4 regions of the Kitasatospora sp. NPDC058190 genome follow, and region 3 is predicted to be linked to each of the others. Evidence: riboswitches for the same ligand, from Rfam matches in the RefSeq annotation. Region 3 holds a riboswitch; each other region holds the start of a gene.
What was found. Region 3 has a riboswitch for cyclic di-AMP ahead of ACFVWU_RS38610 (transglycosylase family protein). Riboswitches for the same ligand answer to the same signal wherever they lie in the genome.
Positions count from the first base shown of each region.

Region 1: another riboswitch for cyclic di-AMP. It lies ahead of ACFVWU_RS18385 (LysM peptidoglycan-binding domain-containing protein); the one in region 3 lies ahead of ACFVWU_RS38610 (transglycosylase family protein).
Region 2: another riboswitch for cyclic di-AMP. It lies ahead of ACFVWU_RS15165 (CAP domain-containing protein); the one in region 3 lies ahead of ACFVWU_RS38610 (transglycosylase family protein).
Region 4: another riboswitch for cyclic di-AMP. It lies ahead of ACFVWU_RS12690 (M23 family metallopeptidase); the one in region 3 lies ahead of ACFVWU_RS38610 (transglycosylase family protein).

Region 1 is NZ_JBHVVI010000036.1:15,386-19,567, reverse strand. It holds gene ACFVWU_RS18390 (flavin-containing monooxygenase) at 1-1,367, shown strand, start outside; gene ACFVWU_RS18385 (LysM peptidoglycan-binding domain-containing protein) at 1,845-2,546, opposite strand; cyclic di-AMP (ydaO/yuaA leader) riboswitch at 2,554-2,755, opposite strand; gene ACFVWU_RS18380 (hypothetical protein) at 3,024-3,287, opposite strand; gene ACFVWU_RS18375 (ATP-binding protein) at 3,413-3,589, shown strand; gene ACFVWU_RS18370 (arsenic transporter) at 3,984-4,182, shown strand, end outside.
Region 2 is NZ_JBHVVI010000027.1:2,424-6,605, reverse strand. It holds gene ACFVWU_RS15180 (hypothetical protein) at 67-594, opposite strand; partial or broken gene ACFVWU_RS15175 (DUF6192 family protein) at 608-706, shown strand; partial or broken gene ACFVWU_RS15170 (RacP protein) at 710-802, shown strand; gene ACFVWU_RS15165 (CAP domain-containing protein) at 936-1,874, opposite strand; cyclic di-AMP (ydaO/yuaA leader) riboswitch at 1,877-2,045, opposite strand; gene ACFVWU_RS15160 (helix-turn-helix domain-containing protein) at 2,320-3,300, opposite strand; gene ACFVWU_RS15155 (cupin domain-containing protein) at 3,372-3,713, shown strand.
Region 3 is NZ_JBHVVI010000139.1:14,362-18,543, reverse strand. It holds gene eno (phosphopyruvate hydratase) at 1-800, opposite strand, end outside; gene ACFVWU_RS38610 (transglycosylase family protein) at 1,067-1,864, opposite strand; cyclic di-AMP (ydaO/yuaA leader) riboswitch at 1,869-2,035, opposite strand; gene ACFVWU_RS38605 (cytochrome P450) at 2,246-3,535, opposite strand; gene ACFVWU_RS38600 (SDR family NAD(P)-dependent oxidoreductase) at 3,803-4,182, shown strand, end outside.
Region 4 is NZ_JBHVVI010000020.1:87,871-92,052, reverse strand. It holds gene ACFVWU_RS12695 (hypothetical protein) at 1-642, shown strand, start outside; gene ACFVWU_RS12690 (M23 family metallopeptidase) at 717-1,565, opposite strand; cyclic di-AMP (ydaO/yuaA leader) riboswitch at 1,578-1,736, opposite strand; gene ACFVWU_RS12685 (YiaA/YiaB family inner membrane protein) at 1,933-2,223, shown strand; gene ACFVWU_RS12680 (alpha/beta fold hydrolase) at 2,319-3,143, shown strand; gene ACFVWU_RS12675 (TetR/AcrR family transcriptional regulator) at 3,199-3,786, shown strand.

The DNA.
Region 1 (4,182 bases), on a different contig from region 3:
ACCCCGGCTGCGCCTGCGACGTTCCCTCGACGCTCTACAGCTACTCGTTCACCCCGGACGCCGCCTGGAGCAGGGTGTTCGCCGAGCAGCGGGAGATCCACGCCTATCTGCGGGCGACGGCCGAACGGCACGGGCTCGGCGAGGTGCTGCGCTGCGGCGTGCGGGTGGACGGCGCCCGGTGGGATCCGGTGGCCGGGCGCTGGCGGCTGGAGACCAGCGACGGACCGTACAGCGCCGCGGTGCTGGTGATGGCCACCGGGCCGTGGCACGTCCCGCGCCACCTCGACGTTCCCGGGGTCGAGGAGTTCACCGGACCCGTGATCCATACCGCCCGGTGGGACCAGGACGTCGACCTGACGGGGCGTCGGGTCGCCGTGGTGGGCACCGGCGCCTCCGCCGTCCAACTCGTACCGGCCATCGCACCCCGAGCAGCCGCCGTGCACGTCTTCCAGCGGACCGCCCAGTGGGTGCTCCCCAAACCCGACCTGTCGGTGCCCGAGTCCGTCAACCAGCTCCTGGATCGCCTGCCCGGCTCCCGCAACGCGCTGCGCGCCGGGCAGTACGCGCTGCAGGAGTGCTTCGGCTTCGCCTTCCGGCACCCGCGCCTCGCCCGTCTCCTGGAGGCGGGCGCCCGTGCGCACCTGCGGCTCGCGGTCCGTGACCGGTCGTTGCGCGAGGCGCTCACACCCAGCTACCGGCTGGGCTGCAAGCGCCTGTTGACGTCCAGCACCTTCTACCAGGCCATCGCCCAGCCGCACGTCCAGCTGCATCCCACCGCGGTGACGGCCGTGCGCGGTAACGAGCTCGTCGGCGCCGACGGCACTTCCGCCCGGGCCGACGTCCTCGTCACAGCCACCGGCTTCCGCATGGGCGAGCTGCCACTGGCCCGCCGCCTGTACGGTACAGGCGGCCGGACGCTGCACGACGCCTGGGGCGGCGAACCGCGGGCCTACCTGGGCACCACCGTCAGCGGCTTCCCCAACCTCTTCCTGCTGCTGGGGCCCAACCTGCTCGGCGGCTCAACCTCCGCGATCACCGTCCTGGAAGCCCAACTGACCTACCTCACCAGCGCCCTGGCCCACCTCGACCGCTGGGGTTACCGCGCCCTGGAGGTCCGCCCGGCCGCCCAGGCCGCGCACAACGAGGCGGTGCAGGAGGCGTTGCGGACCACCGTGTACAACTCCGGCGGCTGCACCAGTTACTACTTCGGCCCGAGCGGGCGGAACACCTTCGCCTGGCCCTGGTCGACCGGGCGGCTCATCCGGCAGCTGAGCCGCATCGACCCCGCCGCCTACGCCTTCCACCCCCCGACCGGGCCGGCACCACTGCCCGCCACGGCATCGCTGGGAGACCCGGCACGTCGGTGATCTCCGCGTGTCCGTCGAAGGTGAACATCGCGTCGCCGGCCGCCACCGCGCTGGCACCGAACGCGTGGTGCACCCGGCGCCCGCACTCCCCCTGCGAGCGATCACGTCCCCACTGCCATCAGACCTCCGAACAGCACGGATGATCCATCGGCACCCGCAGTGGGGCCAGGTCAGAAGGACGCGTTCCAGATCTCCCTCGGCAAGCCGGCCGGATGGTGGCACATGGCGGTCAGGGCCGACTCGACGGCGGTCTCGGTCGGCGCGGGTGGTCCGCCGGGGACTGCGCGGCCCCGTCCTGGCCCCGGGTACGCCGACGGCCCGGCTCACGCATCGCGACGTGAACCGGGCCGGTCAGGTGGCCGCTGGGCAGCCTGTCAGCCGCCGGACATCCGGCCGCCGGGCGGTACTCGCTCGGACCCATCGGTTCGAACAGGCCGATCAGGCCCGATCAGGCCGTACCGATCGGGAGAGGTCCGATCAGTACGCGCTGTGCACCTGCCAGAACGCCCAGGCGGCGTTCGGGCTGCCGTAGACGGTGTTCATGTACTGCAGAGCCCACTTGAGCTGGGTGGCGGGGTTGTTCTGCCAGTCGGAACCGGCCGAGGCCATCTTGTTGCCGGGCAGCGCCTGCGGCAGGCCGTAGGCGCCCGAGCTCGGGTTCGTGGCGTGGATGTTCCAGCCGCTCTCGTGGCTGATGATCTGGTCGAACGAGGCCAGCTGGTTCGCCGGGACGATCGAGGCCGCGAGCGCCTGCAGCGCGGCCGGGGTGTTGGCGACCGGGGCGGCCGGGGTGGCGGCCAGCGGGCTGGCGGCGGCCGGCTTGGCCGGAGCCGGGGCGGCCCCGCCCAGGGTCAGGTGCTGGCCCGGGTAGATCTTGCCCGGGCCCTTGGTCAGCACGGACTTGTTGAGGTCGTAGAGCTTCTGCCAGCCACCCTGCACGTGGTGCGTGGTGGCGATCTTGGTGAGGGAGTCACCGCTCTGGACGGTGTACACAGCGGGCGCCTGCGGGGCGGCGGCCGGGGCCGAGTGCGCCGGGGCGGACTTGACGGGGGCGGCGTTCGCGGCGGTGGCGGCGACCACCGGGATGCCGGCGCCGACGCCGACGACCACGGCGGCCGCGACCATGCGCTTGACGGAGCCGACGGCGAACAGGCTGGGGCGAGCGTTGACGGGCAGCATGAAGTGCGATTCCTCTCACACGCCTGCGAGGTGAGCTGTCGGGTTCGGGCTGGAGTTGCCCGGCCGCGCAGAGACGCGGCTTCACCCCTAGCCCCACCGGAACCAGTCCGGATGAGGCGACTTACCTGTGGGTCCCCCGCTCCTGCCGCGGTGCTTCATGGATGCACGTGCCCGCCCGATCCGGCGGCAGGATTCGGCGTTCCGGAGAGCGGGGTTCGTTTCGTACGGAGACGAACGAGAAGGAACGTAAACGGCGCGGAGCCACTAGCACAAGCCCTCGTGAGCTGGGTCACGGCACAGCCGGATTGTCCGAATGATCCACAATAGCGCTTGATAACGATTCGGCAACGCCCCTATGAGTGTGCGTCAGTGCGGGCCGCCGGGCCCAGCGTGGCGGCCATCGCCCGATGGCGCGCCGTGCGGGTCGTGGGTTCGGGCCGACGCGCCCGTCCCGGGGCGCGCCGACCTGACCAGTGGTCAGTCTGCCTGCCGGCCCTGCGCATCGACGCCGCCCGGCACCTCGGCTGCTGGATCGTACGGGGTGCGGGTGCAGACGAAGCCGGCCTGGTCCAGGTGGTCGACCGTGCCGTCGGCCCGGCGCACCACGCGCAGCGGCTCGCCCGCGTAGTGGCCGTCCAGCCCGGTCCAGGTCCCGTCCGGCTCGGGCTGGAACCGTGCGGTGCGGGTCGCGCCGCCCAGCGCTGTGAGCTCCAGCACACGGCCGGTTCGCAGGTGCAGCATGACCGCGCCGGTGCCACAGCAGCAGGGGCCGGTCAGCGCCAACGGGCGTCGGCGAAGCGCCGCCGGGGCTCGGGGATCCGCGGCTCGTGCTCGGTTGACCGCTCTGCGGGAAGCTCTGGACGACTATCTGCGGCTTCGCCGCTCGGCCAGCCCCAGATCGCTGGGGAGAGGTCTTCGGTGACGACACTGTCGCCGCCGCCATGATCGACCGCCTCGTCCACCACGACGAGGTCCACTCCCTCAAGGGCGAGTCCTACCGCATGCGAGGCCGCGAACTCGGACACCCCACCGACGACGACTGACACGCACCATCCGGCGAGACCAACGGGATGGCCCACGACTGAACCGCCGGAACCGGCCCGTTCTGAGCCGTTGCCGACAGCCTTCATCGGTCTGCTGATCGCGGACAGTGCCTACCTCGGAGTTGCTCACCGTCCCGGGTCCGGTACTCAGCGCTCCTGAAGGTCGGGCACGGTCTCGCGATACGCGCGAGCATGCCCTGCTGGCGCTGTGCCTGGACGGGGCGCACCTCGGGACGGCAGGCGCACTTGGCGGACAAACAATGGGATCCGCCCAGATCCTCAACGACGGATGTGTCGGGCGGCTGCCATCCTCGGGGACCTCGTGAATGTGCCGGTGACCAGGGCGTACCGTCGGGCCCGCCCGACGTGCCGCAGTCCGGGAAGTTCTGGTTCGATGGGGGCGCCGTCACCACCGCCCGCAAGGAGCAGGACCCTGAGTACGTCGTTCGCAGAAGCGCTGTCCGTCGGACTGCTGGTCCTGGTCCTGGTGTGCGCGGTGGTGCGGCCCTGGGGCTGGCCGGAGGCGGTGGTCGCAGTCCCGGCGGCGGGGCTGGTGATCGCCACCGGCGCGATCCCGTCGGCGCACGCGGTGG
Region 2 (4,182 bases), on a different contig from region 3:
AATCCAAACGCAACCGGCCGACCGGTGTGCCGGGGAAAGGCGGTGGGTCTTCGCGGGCGAACCGGTTCACCGCCCGGGCCACAGCGGTCCGGTGACCGCGCGACAGGGAGCCGGGGCACGGTCCCGGTCGTGGCGGGCCAGCGGGCCCCGCCGTGTCCGGCCGTACCGGGAGCGCTCAGGCCGCGAGGGCGGTTCGAGCCGCGGACGGGACGTCGGGCTCCTCGGTGAGCCAGGCCAGGTGCCCGTCGGGGCGCACGAGGGCCGCGGTGACGTCGTGCCAGGCGGGGTGGGGCGGCTGGGCGGGCCGCTGTGCAGGGTCGGGCCCGGGCGGGCGAGTTCGTCCTGCTCGACCTCGCCGGCGAGGTCGAGCAGGACGGGGCGGCCGGGGCGCAGCAGGGTGAACAGGCCGGTGGTGTCCCAGCGCAGGTCGGGGGCGCGGGTGCCGGTCAGCGGGTGGGCGTCGGGGGCGCCGGGGTAGGTGACCGCGAGGCCGGCCGCGCGTTCGGCGAAGGTGTCGGAGAACTCGCTGACGCCGTCGATGAGTTCGCCGATGAGGTCGCACAGGGCGAGGGTCTCGGCGGCGTGGTCGGCCATCAGGCCGCTCTGGGCGCGGGTGCGAGCGACCCCCGACTGGATCGAGACCGCGGTCGACACCGGGAAGGTCGACATGGACGGCGAGCCGGCCCGCCTGCTCCAGGGTGAGTAGGCGATGCCCCGCGCCTCCGAGCGCAGGTCGGCGGCCGCCGAACGGCACGCCGACACCGTCCGCAAAGTCCTCTTCGAGGCCCGCCCCGCCGGGCTGACCGACCGCGTCCACCAGGCCGGGGCGATCCCGCTGCGCCCCGGCGTGGTGGCACCGCTGTGGGGCGGTACGACGTAGGGCCCGGTGGATCGGGGTCCGTGGTCAGGCTCGTCCTACGTCCTTGACGGACGGGTCAGTTGGAGAAGTCCTGGGTGAGCCAGACGGTTCCACTGGCATCCCGGTGGACGGCGATGCCGATGTGGGTGAACTCGCTGCTGAGGATGTTCTTGCGGTGGCCGTCGTTCGGCGGCGTCTCGTTCAGCATGTCCTGGGTCAGGCTGACCGCCATGGCGGCGATGTCCTGGGCCGAGGTGGAGACCCCGTTGCCGTAGCCTATGTTCTCCCCGACGGCGTTCCACTGGACGCCTGCGGCCGTCTCCCGCGCCCCCAACTCGGCCTCGCCCGGGCACTGGTGGGACATGCCGCAGCCGCCGGCCATCGTCTGGTCGTGGGCCCCGGCGCTGCTGGTCAGCCCCGACGTGATGGTGTAGGCGGGCAGGCCCTGGGCGGCTCGCGCCTGGTTGATCAGTTTGAGGACCTGCTGCACGGCGTCCGAGCTCGAACCGGTCTGTGCAGCCGGGGCGGTCTGCGCAGCCGGGGCGGTGGGTGTGGCCGCGGGGGCGGGGGCGTGCGTGGCCGGGACGGACGGGGACGACGGCGCGGACGTGTGGAACACCGGGGCCGGAGCCGGAGCGGAGGGCCGCGCCGAGTGGGAGCCCTGGGACTCGCCGCCGGGGCGCGCGGTCGCGGATTCCGGAGCGTGGGAGGCCGGGGCGGACGGCGACGGTGAGGCGTGCGAGGCTTCGGCCGAGGCCGCAGCGGAGGGCCCCGCCGCGTGCGGGTCGGCCTGGTGGCGGTGCTGACCATCGGAGTCGCTCTGGTGCCGGTGCTGGTGGTGCACCTGCCACCCGACGTGGCTCGCGTACGTGTGGGAGCCGGGCGCGGCGGAGGCTCCGCTCGCGCTCAGCAGCGGCAGCATGAGGCCGGCACCGGCGATCCCGACGGTGGCGGCCAGACGCGGGGTGTGTCTCCGGCGCGCACGGCGATGCCGGCCGGTACTTGAAGTCAGCATGGGGCGTCCCTCTGCGACGCCTGCGAGGTGAGCTGTCGGGTTCGGGCCGTGAGGTAGCCCGGCCGCACGCAGCGGCTTCACCCCTAGCCACACCCGTCTCGTCCGCGAACGGACCGAGCAGGGCGCGGCGAACTACCTGGTTCCCCCGCTCCTGCCCGGTGCACTGCTCGACGTCCGGCCGACCGGTGGACAGGACTCGGCGTCCCGGCGGCAGGGTCCGCAGGTGCGAACAGGTCGAACGCTAGGCAGATCGACCCGGAAGACACAAGTTCGTATCATCCACATCACACGAAAATTCGGCAAAGATCTGATGGAATGCCACATTGGCTGACAAAGCGCCGCATAAATACATGAATCGGACAACCCTCCCGGCTGTCGATGCCGGTCGCGACGGCCACCGCCCCCCTCGGCGATCACGTCTCCGAGCCCGCCGAGCACCCGGTACTCAGTCGGCGCGGGCGCTGCCGAAGGTACGGCGGTAGGCACCGGGGGTGGTGCCGAGGGCGGCGCGGAAGCGGCGGCGCAGGTTGACGGCGGAGGCCAGGCCGACCCGCACGGCGACGGCCTCCACCGGCAGGTCGGTCTGCTCCAGCAGCACCCGGGCGGCGTCGACGCGCCGGGCCAGCAGCCACTGGCCGGGGCTGGTGCCCAGCTGCTCGGCGAAGCGCCGGGCCAGGGTGCGCCCGGAGAGCCCGGCGCGGGCGGCGAGATCCTCCACGGCCAGCCGCTCCCCCAGGTGTTCCTCGGCCCACTCCAGCAGTGGGGCCAGCGACTCGTCCGCCCGGGCGGGCGCCGGGACGGCGGCGTACTGCAGCTGGCTGCCCTCGCGGTGCGGGGGCAGCACCATGTGCCGGGCGACCTGGGCGGCGTAGGCCGCGCCGTGGTCGCGGCGCAGCAGGTGCAGGCACAGGTCGATGCCCGCGCCGGATCCGGCGCTGGTGGCGACGTCGCCGTGGTCGACGTACAGCACGTCCCGGTCGACCGTCAGGGCCGGGTACTCGGCGGCGAGTTGGGCGGTGCGGGCCCAGTGGGTGGTGGCGCGGCGCCCGTCCAGCAGTCCGGCCTGGGCCAGGACGAAGGCGCCGCTGCAGATGGACACGATCCGGGCGCCGCGGGCGTGGGCGGCGCGCAGCGCGTCCAGGACGGCGGACGGTACCGGGGAGCCGGGCGGCTGCCAGCCGGGGACGACCACGGTGTCGGCCCGCTCCAGCGCCTCCAGGCCCGCGTGGACCAGCAGCGGGACGCCGAGGGTGGTCGGCACCGGGCCGGGGGTCCGGGCGCACAGGGTGAAGTCGTAGTAGGAGGGCAGTCCGGCGCGTTCGGTGCCGAAGGCCTCGGCGGCGCAGGCGAGTTCGAAGGGCGCCTGGGGCGCGCCGAGCAGGGCCACCACGCGGTGGCGGGCCGGGTTCGCAGCGGAGGCGTCCATGGCAGGAATGTACCTGAGGATGTCTTTTCGGACTCTGGGGCGGTGGGGGCGGCGGCGGCCACAGTGGGGACATGAGCGAGAACGACGGAAACGACGGAAACGACGGGCTGAAGACGACGCTGCTGGCCGGGGACGTGGAGCCGGTCGCGGTGGGGCCGGGGATCGTGCGGCGGCGGCTGACGGCCACCGGGTACGCGCGCGGCTGGCTGATCGACTTCGCGCCGGGCAGCCAGTGGCCGGAGGTGGACGTGCACCACACCGAGGAGCGCTACTACGTGCTCAGCGGCGAGGTGATCGAGGGGGACGAGCGCCATCCGGCGGGCAGTTACGTGGTGTTCGCGCCGGGCAGCAGCCATCGGCCGCGCACCGAGACCGGCGCGCGGATGCTCGGGATCACCCTGGGCTCCGCCTGACGGGCCACCAGGGGTTGGCGACGGGTGCGGCCTTGAACGGATCGCCCGCGCACGGACGTGGACGGGAGTGGGGCGGCACTGCGCGCCCATGGGCGGCCACATGGACAGTCGATCGACATATGTCGCCGGACTGCCTATTATGGGCGGTGCGCCGGCCGCCGTGCCGGCGCACCGCCCAGAACGACGGGATCGCCGACTACTTCGGCGACGCGATCGAGGTCACCGCCCGCGGCCTTGCCAACTGCACGCGCTGGACGCCGCCTTCGACGCCCACGGGATCCGCCCCGGCTGGCAGCACCGGCTCGGCATGGACAGCCGTACCCTGCTGCCGGGCATCCCCAACGGCATGGCCACCCCGGTCGCCGCGAACGGGCACTGGGTGGTCCTGGCCAACGGCCCCGACGGCACCGGGCTGTACACCGGCACCACCGACGGCCACGGCGAGCCTCCTGGCCCGGGCCCCGGGAGC
Region 3 (4,182 bases):
ATGAGCTCGGCCGAGGTCAGGGCCTTGCCCTCGAACTGGTAGGCGCCGTCCTGGTAGAACTCGGAGGAGGCGACGTCCAGGGCCAGCGCGACGTCACGGCCGGGCACGTAGCCGGCCTTCTGGATCGCCTCCATGATGAGGTCCAGGGCCTCGCGGTTGCTGTCCAGGTTCGGCGCGAAGCCGCCCTCGTCGCCGAGGCCGGTGGACAGGCCGCGGTCCTTCAGCACGCCCTTGAGGGTGTGGTAGACCTCGACGCCCCAGCGGACGGCCTCGGAGAAGGACTCCGCGCCGATCGGGGCGATCATGAACTCCTGGATGTCGACGTTGGAGTCCGCGTGCGAGCCGCCGTTGAGGATGTTCATCATCGGGACCGGCAGGACGTGCGCGTTCGGGCCGCCCAGGTAGCGGAACAGCGGCAGGTCGCTGGCCTCGGAGGCGGCGTGCGCGACGGCCAGCGAGACGCCCAGGATGGCGTTGGCGCCGAGCGAGGACTTGTCGGGGGTGGCGTCCAGGTCGAGCATGGCCTGGTCGATCAGGCGCTGCTCGGTGGCGTCGTAGCCGACGAGCTCCGGGCCGATCTGCTCGATGACGGCCAGGACGGCCTTCTCGACGCCCTTGCCGAAGTAGCGGTTCTTGTCACCGTCGCGCAGCTCCAGCGCCTCGAAGGCGCCGGTCGAGGCACCCGACGGGACAGCGGCACGACCGGTGCTGCCGTCGTCGAGGCCGACCTCGACCTCGACCGTGGGGTTGCCGCGCGAGTCGAGGATCTCACGGGCTACGACGACATCGATGGACGGCACGAGGCATCTCCTTGCGGAAGCAGGGTCCGGCTGACGGTGGTGCTGTCGGCAGGACGATTGCGGAGTCGTTACGACCCAGAGCCTAACCGCCCGGGCTCCCGGGGCCACGTTGGCCTCGGTCCCGTCTCAGCGTGTGGCCCTGCTACCCCCCGGTAGTTCACCTGCTTGTCCCAGCTTGTCCCCCCGGCGCGGACGAATGCGGACGAAGGGGGCCGGGCGCGGCCCCCTTCGTCCCCGGGGTGTTGTTCGAGGTCCTGCGGACCGGTTCAGCCGAGGTGCAGGACCTGGCCGGGCATGATCAGGTTCGGGTCGCCGCCGACCGTGCCGCGGTTGCCGTCGTACAGCGCCTGCCAGCCGCCGGACACGCCCTGAGCGGCGGCGATGCTCGACAGGGTGTCACCGGAGTGGACGGTGTAGTCGTGGCCGGCCGGGGCGGCCTGGGCCGGCTGGGCGGCGCGCGGGGCGGCGTGCTTGGGAACGTACTGCTGGACCGGCTGCTCCGCGGGCGTTTCGGCCTGCTTCGGGGCGGCGTGCTTCGGGGCGTACGGCTGGGCGGGCTTCGCGTCCGCCTTGGGGGTCTGCTGCTTCGGGGCCTGCGGCTTTTGGGCCTGCTGCTTGGGCGTCTGCTGCTGGGGGGCGGACTGCGGCTTGGCGTCCGAAGAGGTGTCGACCACGGCCGGGGCACCGCCCTTGCTCAGGCCCGCCTTGACGGAGCAGACCGGCCAGGCGCCCGGGCCCTGGGAGGCCAGCACCTTCTCGGCGACCGATATCTGCTGGCCCTTGCTGGCCTGGTTGGCCTGCGGCGCGTAGGCGGTGCCGCCGTACGCCTTCCAGGTGCTGGAGGTGAACTGCAGGCCGCCGTAGAAGCCGTTGCCGGTGTTGATGCTCCAGTCGCCGCCGCTCTCGCACTGGGCGACGGAGTCCCAGGAGGAGGCCGGGGCGGCGGAGGCGCCGGTGGCGGCGAGGAGCGGCATCGCGAGTCCGACGCCGGCCACACCGGCGACGGCGATGGCCTTCTCGGCCTGGGTGCGACGACGGTGACGGCCAGTTCCAACGAACAGCATGAAGGGTCCCTCTCCGCACGCCTGCGAGGTGAGCTGTCGGGTTCGGACCGGGAGGTGGCCCGGCCGCCACGTGCGGAAACGTTCCGCTCGGGCGGCTTCACCCCAAGCCGTGGAGGACGGCAACAAACCTGGTTCCCCCGCCCCTGCCCAAGGGTCTGGTCGGTTTCCCGTGGCGCGGCGGGCAGGATTCGGCGTTCCGCGCACGAGGTCCGCAGCTGCGAACTCCAGGGAGACTAGACAGATCCTCAGACCAATCACAAGCTCATATCGTCGACATCACACCGGAATTACGGCACGTGATCAATCGCCTACCAACTGCGCCTGTTTGTCCGGATTGATGGGTGTTCACACCGCCATCAGGAGCGCGTCACCGACGCCAAGTCAGCGTGTCGGAGCCTCAGGAAGGGCGTGCGGAGACCGGATCTCGGGACTGAATTCGACCGGAAGTTCGCGCAATCCACGCATGATCAGGCCACCCCGCCACCGGAGATTCTCCGGAGTTTCGGCCAGTCGCAGATCGGGCAGTCGGGAAAGCAGCGTGGCCAGCGCGGCGCGTCCTTCGAGCCGGGCCAGCGGGGCGCCGATGCAGTAGTGGATGCCGTGCCCGAACCCCAGGTGGGGATTGTCGGTTCGGGCCAGGTCGAGGGTGTTCTCGTCCGCGAACCGGGCCGGGTCGCGGTCCGCCGCCGCCAGCACCACCAGCACCGGATCGCCCACCGGGATGTCCACCCCGCCGATGGTCAGCGGCCTGGTCGCGAACCGCCAGGTCGCCAGCTCCACCGGCCCGTCGTAGCGCAGGAGTTCCTCGATCCCGGTCTCCAGCAGCGCGGTCTCCCCGCGCACCACCGACTCCTGCAGCAGCGCCCGCTGCCCCGGGTTGCGCAGCAGCGCGTACGTCCCGTTGCCGATCAGGTTGACGGTCGTCTCGAAACCGGCGAACAGCAGGATGAAGGCCATCGCGGCCGCCTCGTTCTCGGTCAGGTGCTCGCCGTGGTCACTGGCCCTGATCAGGCCGGAGATCAGGTCGTCACCGAGATCGGCCCGCTTGCGGTGGATCAGCTCCAGCAGGTACGCCCGCATCCGCTTCACCGCCCGCCCCACGCCGCCGCGTTGGCCCCCGCCGTGGCGGATCATCATCCCGGCCCAGTCACGGAAGTCGTCCTGGTCCTCGGCCGGCACGCCCAGCATGTCGCAGATCGCGTAGATGGGGAGCGGGAAGGCGAACTCGTGGATCAGGTCCGCCGAGCCGCGCTGCGCGAAACCGTCGATCAGTCGGTCGGTGAGCTGCTGCACCCGCGGCTCGAACTCGGCCACCCGGCGCGGCGTGAACGCCTTGGACACCAGCCGGCGCAACCGGGTGTGGTCCGGCGGGTCGATGTTCAGCAGGTGGGTCATCAGGTCCGCCTGCCGCTCCCCCGGGATGCCCACCCGGCCGGTGCGGTGCGCCTGCTCGCTGTGGTGTGCCGGGTTCTTCGACAGCCGACTGTCCGCCAGCGCCTGCCGGGCGTCCGCGTACCGCGTCACCAGCCAGGCCTCCACGCCGCTCGGCAGCCTGGTGCGGTGCACCGGGGCGTGCTCGCGCAGCCAGGCGTAGGCCGGGTACGGGTCGGCGGCGAACTCCCAGGTGAAGAGCTGCGGGGCGGGCTGGGCGGCGTCGGGCTGAGCAGGCATGGGTCGACCGTAACCGCTGGGTCGGGCGCGTCCTGACCGTTCCCGACCGTCAACACGTCGCGAACGGCGCGCGAGCGGGTCACCAACGCTCCGTGGACGGCCGGTGGACGGTCCGTGGACAGCTCTTGGACAGCTCTTGGCCGGGTGGCAGGCGTGAGTCTGGTCACCTGCGGGGTAATCCCTGTTGCGGAGGGTCAGGTCGTGCCTACGATCCTCCGCAGTGTGCGTGGGCGCCGGTGCGGTGTCGCCCACAGGGAGGAGCAGACCATGCGGGTCAGCGGGGCAGTCGTCGTCATCGCGGTACTCGACGGCGGTTCGGGAGCCGGCCTCGCCCGCCGGTTCACCGCGGCCGGCGCCGCCGGGATGCTGATCGCCGACACCCACGTCGGTGTCGCCGAGGACCTCGCCGCCGAACTCGACCGGCCGGGCTGCCCCGTCGTCGGCGTCGCCGCTGACATCCGCCGCCCCAGCGACGTCGCCGCCCTGGTCGACACCGCCGAGAAGCACCTCGGTCCGATCGACCTCTTCTGCGTCGCCGGCCCGAACGGCGAACGGGTCGTCTCCCTCGCCGACCTGCCCGACCACCTCGACCTTGAGCGCCTCGCCGAACTCCTCGCCCTGGTCGGCGAGGCCATCGGCGAGCTCGT
Region 4 (4,182 bases), on a different contig from region 3:
CTCGCGTACGGCGACGCCGTACGGCTGCTGGTCGACCACCAGCGGGCGGCGAAGCGGCTCAACGCCAAGCGCCAGGAGCGGCTGCACGCCGAGGCCGAGTGGCAGGGCGAGGTCGCGGCCGGACTGCTGCGCCGCGCCGACCTGGTCACCTGGCCGCGGCTGTACGCGGTGCTGCTGCACGCCCACGGGGTGGACACCACGGACGGGGCGGCGGTGCGGGACTGGCTGGCCGGCTTCGCCGGGCTCGGCGAGGAGGAGCGGCTGGCCGGGTTCGAGGCGCTGGTGCCGACCGGCTGGCTGGACGAACCGGACGAGCAGGGCTGGGGACCGGGCCGGGTGCTGTCGGTCGGCATGGCCACCGACGGCGCGCGGCGGCTGCTGGAACAGGGCCTGATGCGGCGCAGCTACCGCAACCTGGCCGAGCTGAACGCGCTGGGACGGCCGATGCCGGACGAACTGGCCGGGGACTTCGGGGAGTTCGAGACGGCGGCGGCCGAGGTGGCGCTCGACCTGATCGGCGAGTGGACGGTGCCGGGGCTGCCGCGGCTGCTGGTCGAGGAGTTCCCGGAGCTCGCGCCGGAGCCGGGGGCGGAGGAGATCGACGCCTACCTGGCGCAGCTGCCGGCGGAGTCGGCGCAGTGATCGGCCGAGGGCCCCGGGTGTCCGGGGCCCTCGGGCGTCGCGTCAGGGCTCCCGGTTCTCGTCGGGGGCTCCCGTCAGGGGGTGAGGCCGCGCTGCTGGAGCCAGGTCTCCGGGTCGACCGGGGCGCCGCCGCCCGGGCGGACCTCCAAGTGCAGGTGCGGGCCGGTGACGTTGCCGGTCGCGCCGACCTTGCCGATCTGCTGGCCGGAACCGACCGCACCGGAGCCCTTGATGATCGAGGAGAGGTGGCAGTACCAGATCTCGGTGCCGTCGGGCAGGGTCTCGACGATCCGGTAGCCGTACGCGCCGGACCAGCCGGCCGAGGTGATGGTGCCCTGGCCCACCGCGTAGACCGGGGTGCCGGTGTCGGCGGCGAAGTCCAGCCCGGTGTGCAGGTGGGCCCAGTAGCGGGCGCTCTGGCCGTAGTGGGCGGAGAGGTTGTAGTCCTTCACCGGCAGGGTGAGGGCGGCGGCCTTGGCGCGCTCGGCCTCGTCGGCGGCGCGCTTGGCGTCGGCCTCCTTGGTGGCGGCCTTCGCCTCGGCCTCCTGCGCGGCCTGCAGGCGGGCGCTCTCCTCGGCGGCGGTGCGCTGGCTGTCGGCCTGCTGCTGGATGCGGGCGGCGAGCGCGAGGCCGGGGTCGGCGGCGAGGGTGACCGGGGCCTCGTCCGCGGCCTCGACGGCGGGCGCGGCGGCCGGGGTGGCGGAGGCGAAACCGGTGGCACCCAGGGTGGCGGCGACGGCGGTGACGCCGAGCAGCGGGGAGGCCCCGCGGGTCTGACGCGGCATCCGGTGGCGGTTGGCCTCGGCCTCCGGGGCGAAGTCGTCGGTGCCGAGCGACTCGGTTCCGTCCGGGCCGGGGGGGTCGAGGAGCTGGGTACCGGCTGCGGGGCCGGCCGGGTGTGCCGGGGTGTGCGTCGACGCCACGGAGGCGCGCTCCTTTCCTTCCTTCGCGCCTACCGGGTTAGCTGACGGGTTCGGAGCAGGAAGGTCTCCTACGGCCGGGCCGGGGCCCCGCCGATTCACCCCAGGGAACGTGGTTCCCCGGCTCCCTGACCTGCCCGGAGGCCGGTCGGCGGGATTAGGCGACGGCGCACGGTGCCGTCTGGGTACGGCATTGACGACCGCGCTGCGTTATCAAACGTTAATCCTAGGAGGCCCTGATTCCAAGCCATCCGTCCGGGACGGCTGGGGGCCAGGTGACCGGACGCCGACGAACGATCCGTCGTTCGCCCAGCCCATCTGAGTACTCCTACTCATGTGCGGCCCGGCCGCGCCGCCGCATCCTGACGGCATGAGCGCACCGATGCAGTCACGCACCACGGCCGCGTACTTCGTCCAGGCCGTCCTCTCGTTCGCGATCTCCGGCTCGGCCCTCGCCGTCGGGATCGCCTGCCTGCCCGTCGGCGGGTGGACCAGGGCCTTCCTCGGGATCGGCCTCCTCTACACCGTCACCTCCGCCTTCACGCTGGCCAAGGTGATCCGGGACCGGCAGGAGTCCTCGGACACCGTCGCCCGGGTCGACCAGGCCCGACTGGAGAAGCTGCTCAGCGAGCACGACCCGTTCCGGGTCGAGGGGGCCTGAGCCGTTCCCGGGAGACCGGGGGAAGGGGTTGACGGCTAAGGCTATTAGCCATAGCTTTATGGCTATCGGCAGCACCGACCCCGTGGAGGACCACCGTGAACGGCACCATCACCCCGAGCACCCAGTACCTCGACGTCCCCGGCGGCCGGATCGCCTTCGACGACACCCGGCAGGGCGACGGCACCCCCGTCGTCCTGCTCCCCGGAATGCTCGACAGCCGCCGCGCCTACCGGCACCTGCACCCGCTGCTCGCCACCGCCGGGCGCCGGGTCATCACCATGGACGTGCGCGGCTTCGGCGAGTCCTCGATCGTCTGGGACGACTACAGCCCGGCCGCCGTCGCCACCGACGTCCTCGCCCTGCTCGACCAGCTCGGCATCGAGCGGGCCGTCCTGGTCGGGCAGTCCTACACCGGGGCGACCGTGGTCAAGCTCGCCGGGGACGCACCCCAGCGGGTCGCCGGAATCGCGCTGATCGACGCCTTCGTCGAGCACCAGGCCAACGCCCTGATGCGCGGCGTGATGGCCGTCATGGGCAGCGCGATGGTCCACTGGCCCGCCGTCTGGGGCTTCTACCTGCGCAAGATGGCCTTCCCCGGCCCCCGGCCCGCCGACCTCGACACCTACGTGGCCGGGCTGGTCGCCGACCTGCGCACCCCCGGGCGCAAGACCGCCACCCGCGGACACGTCACCGGGGACTCCGCGCCGATCGGCTGGTGCGCGGCCGTCCGCTGCCCCTCGCTCGTCCTGATGGGCAGCAAGGACCCCGACTTCCCGGACCCGGCGGCCGTCGCCGAGCGTCAGGCCGCGGCGCTCGGCACCCGGAAGGTGATGATCGAGGGGTCCGGCCACTACCCGATGGCCGACAACCCGCAGGCCGTCGCCGACGCCCTGCTGCCCTTCCTCGCCGAGCTCGCCTGAACCCGCCGATCCCGCCGAGCCCGCCGAACCGCAGCCGTACGGAGAAACCGAGCCCATGCCCCGAGTAGGACTGACCCCGGACCAGGTCGTCGACCACGCCCTCGCCCTCATCGACGAGCAGGGCGCCGAGGCCCTCACCCTGGCCTCCGTCGCCGCCCGCGCGGGAGTCGCCACCCCCTCCCTCTACAAGCACGTCAGCGGAGGCCTGGCCGAACTGCGCCGGCTGATCGCCGTCCGGGTCACCGAGGAACTGGCCGACCGGCTCGCCGAGGCCGCGGTCGGCCGCAGCGGCGACGACGCCGTCACCGCCGTTCTTCGCGCCTACCAGGCCTACGCCACCGAACACCCGCACCGCTACACCGCCCTCCCCCAGGCCCCCCAGCCCGACGACGACCTCACCCGCGCGGCCACCCGCCTCGTCGGCGTCATCATCGCCGTCCTCCGCTCCTACGGCCTCGACGGCCCCGAGGCCATCCACGCCGCCCGCACCGTCCGCTCCCTCGCCCACGGCTTCGCCTCCCTCTCCATCACCGGCGCCTTCCAACTCGCCGAAGACCTCACCACCACCCACGACCGCCTCATCACCACCCTCACCACCGGCCTCCGCACCTGGCCGAAGGCGGAGGAGGAGGAGGAGGAGTAGGAAGCCGGGCCCGCCGACTTCCTGCGCGAGGCCGCGAGGCACGGAAAGGCAGGCATCGCAGCAAGGCCGAGGTGGCGCACCCGCAGCCACGCGGCCGGAGCGGGCGGAGCGGGGACACCGAGCACGTACGAGGAAGTCGAACCGGCCGGCTTCGCGCGGCAGCGGGGCGCCAGAGGGGCGAGGCGGGTGACGGACCACGCACACCCGGGCCGGGCTGGCGCCGAAGCGTCCGGAAGCCCGGCGGAGCAGGGAAGCCCGTGGAAAGTCGGGCCCGCCGCCTTCCTGCGCGGGACAGCCGGAAAGCCCGCAGTCGAGAGGGGCGGCTGTGCGCAGGAAGTCGGGCGGGCCGACTTCCTGCGCACAGCCAGCCGGTGGGTGAGCCGGGTTCTGGTGCGG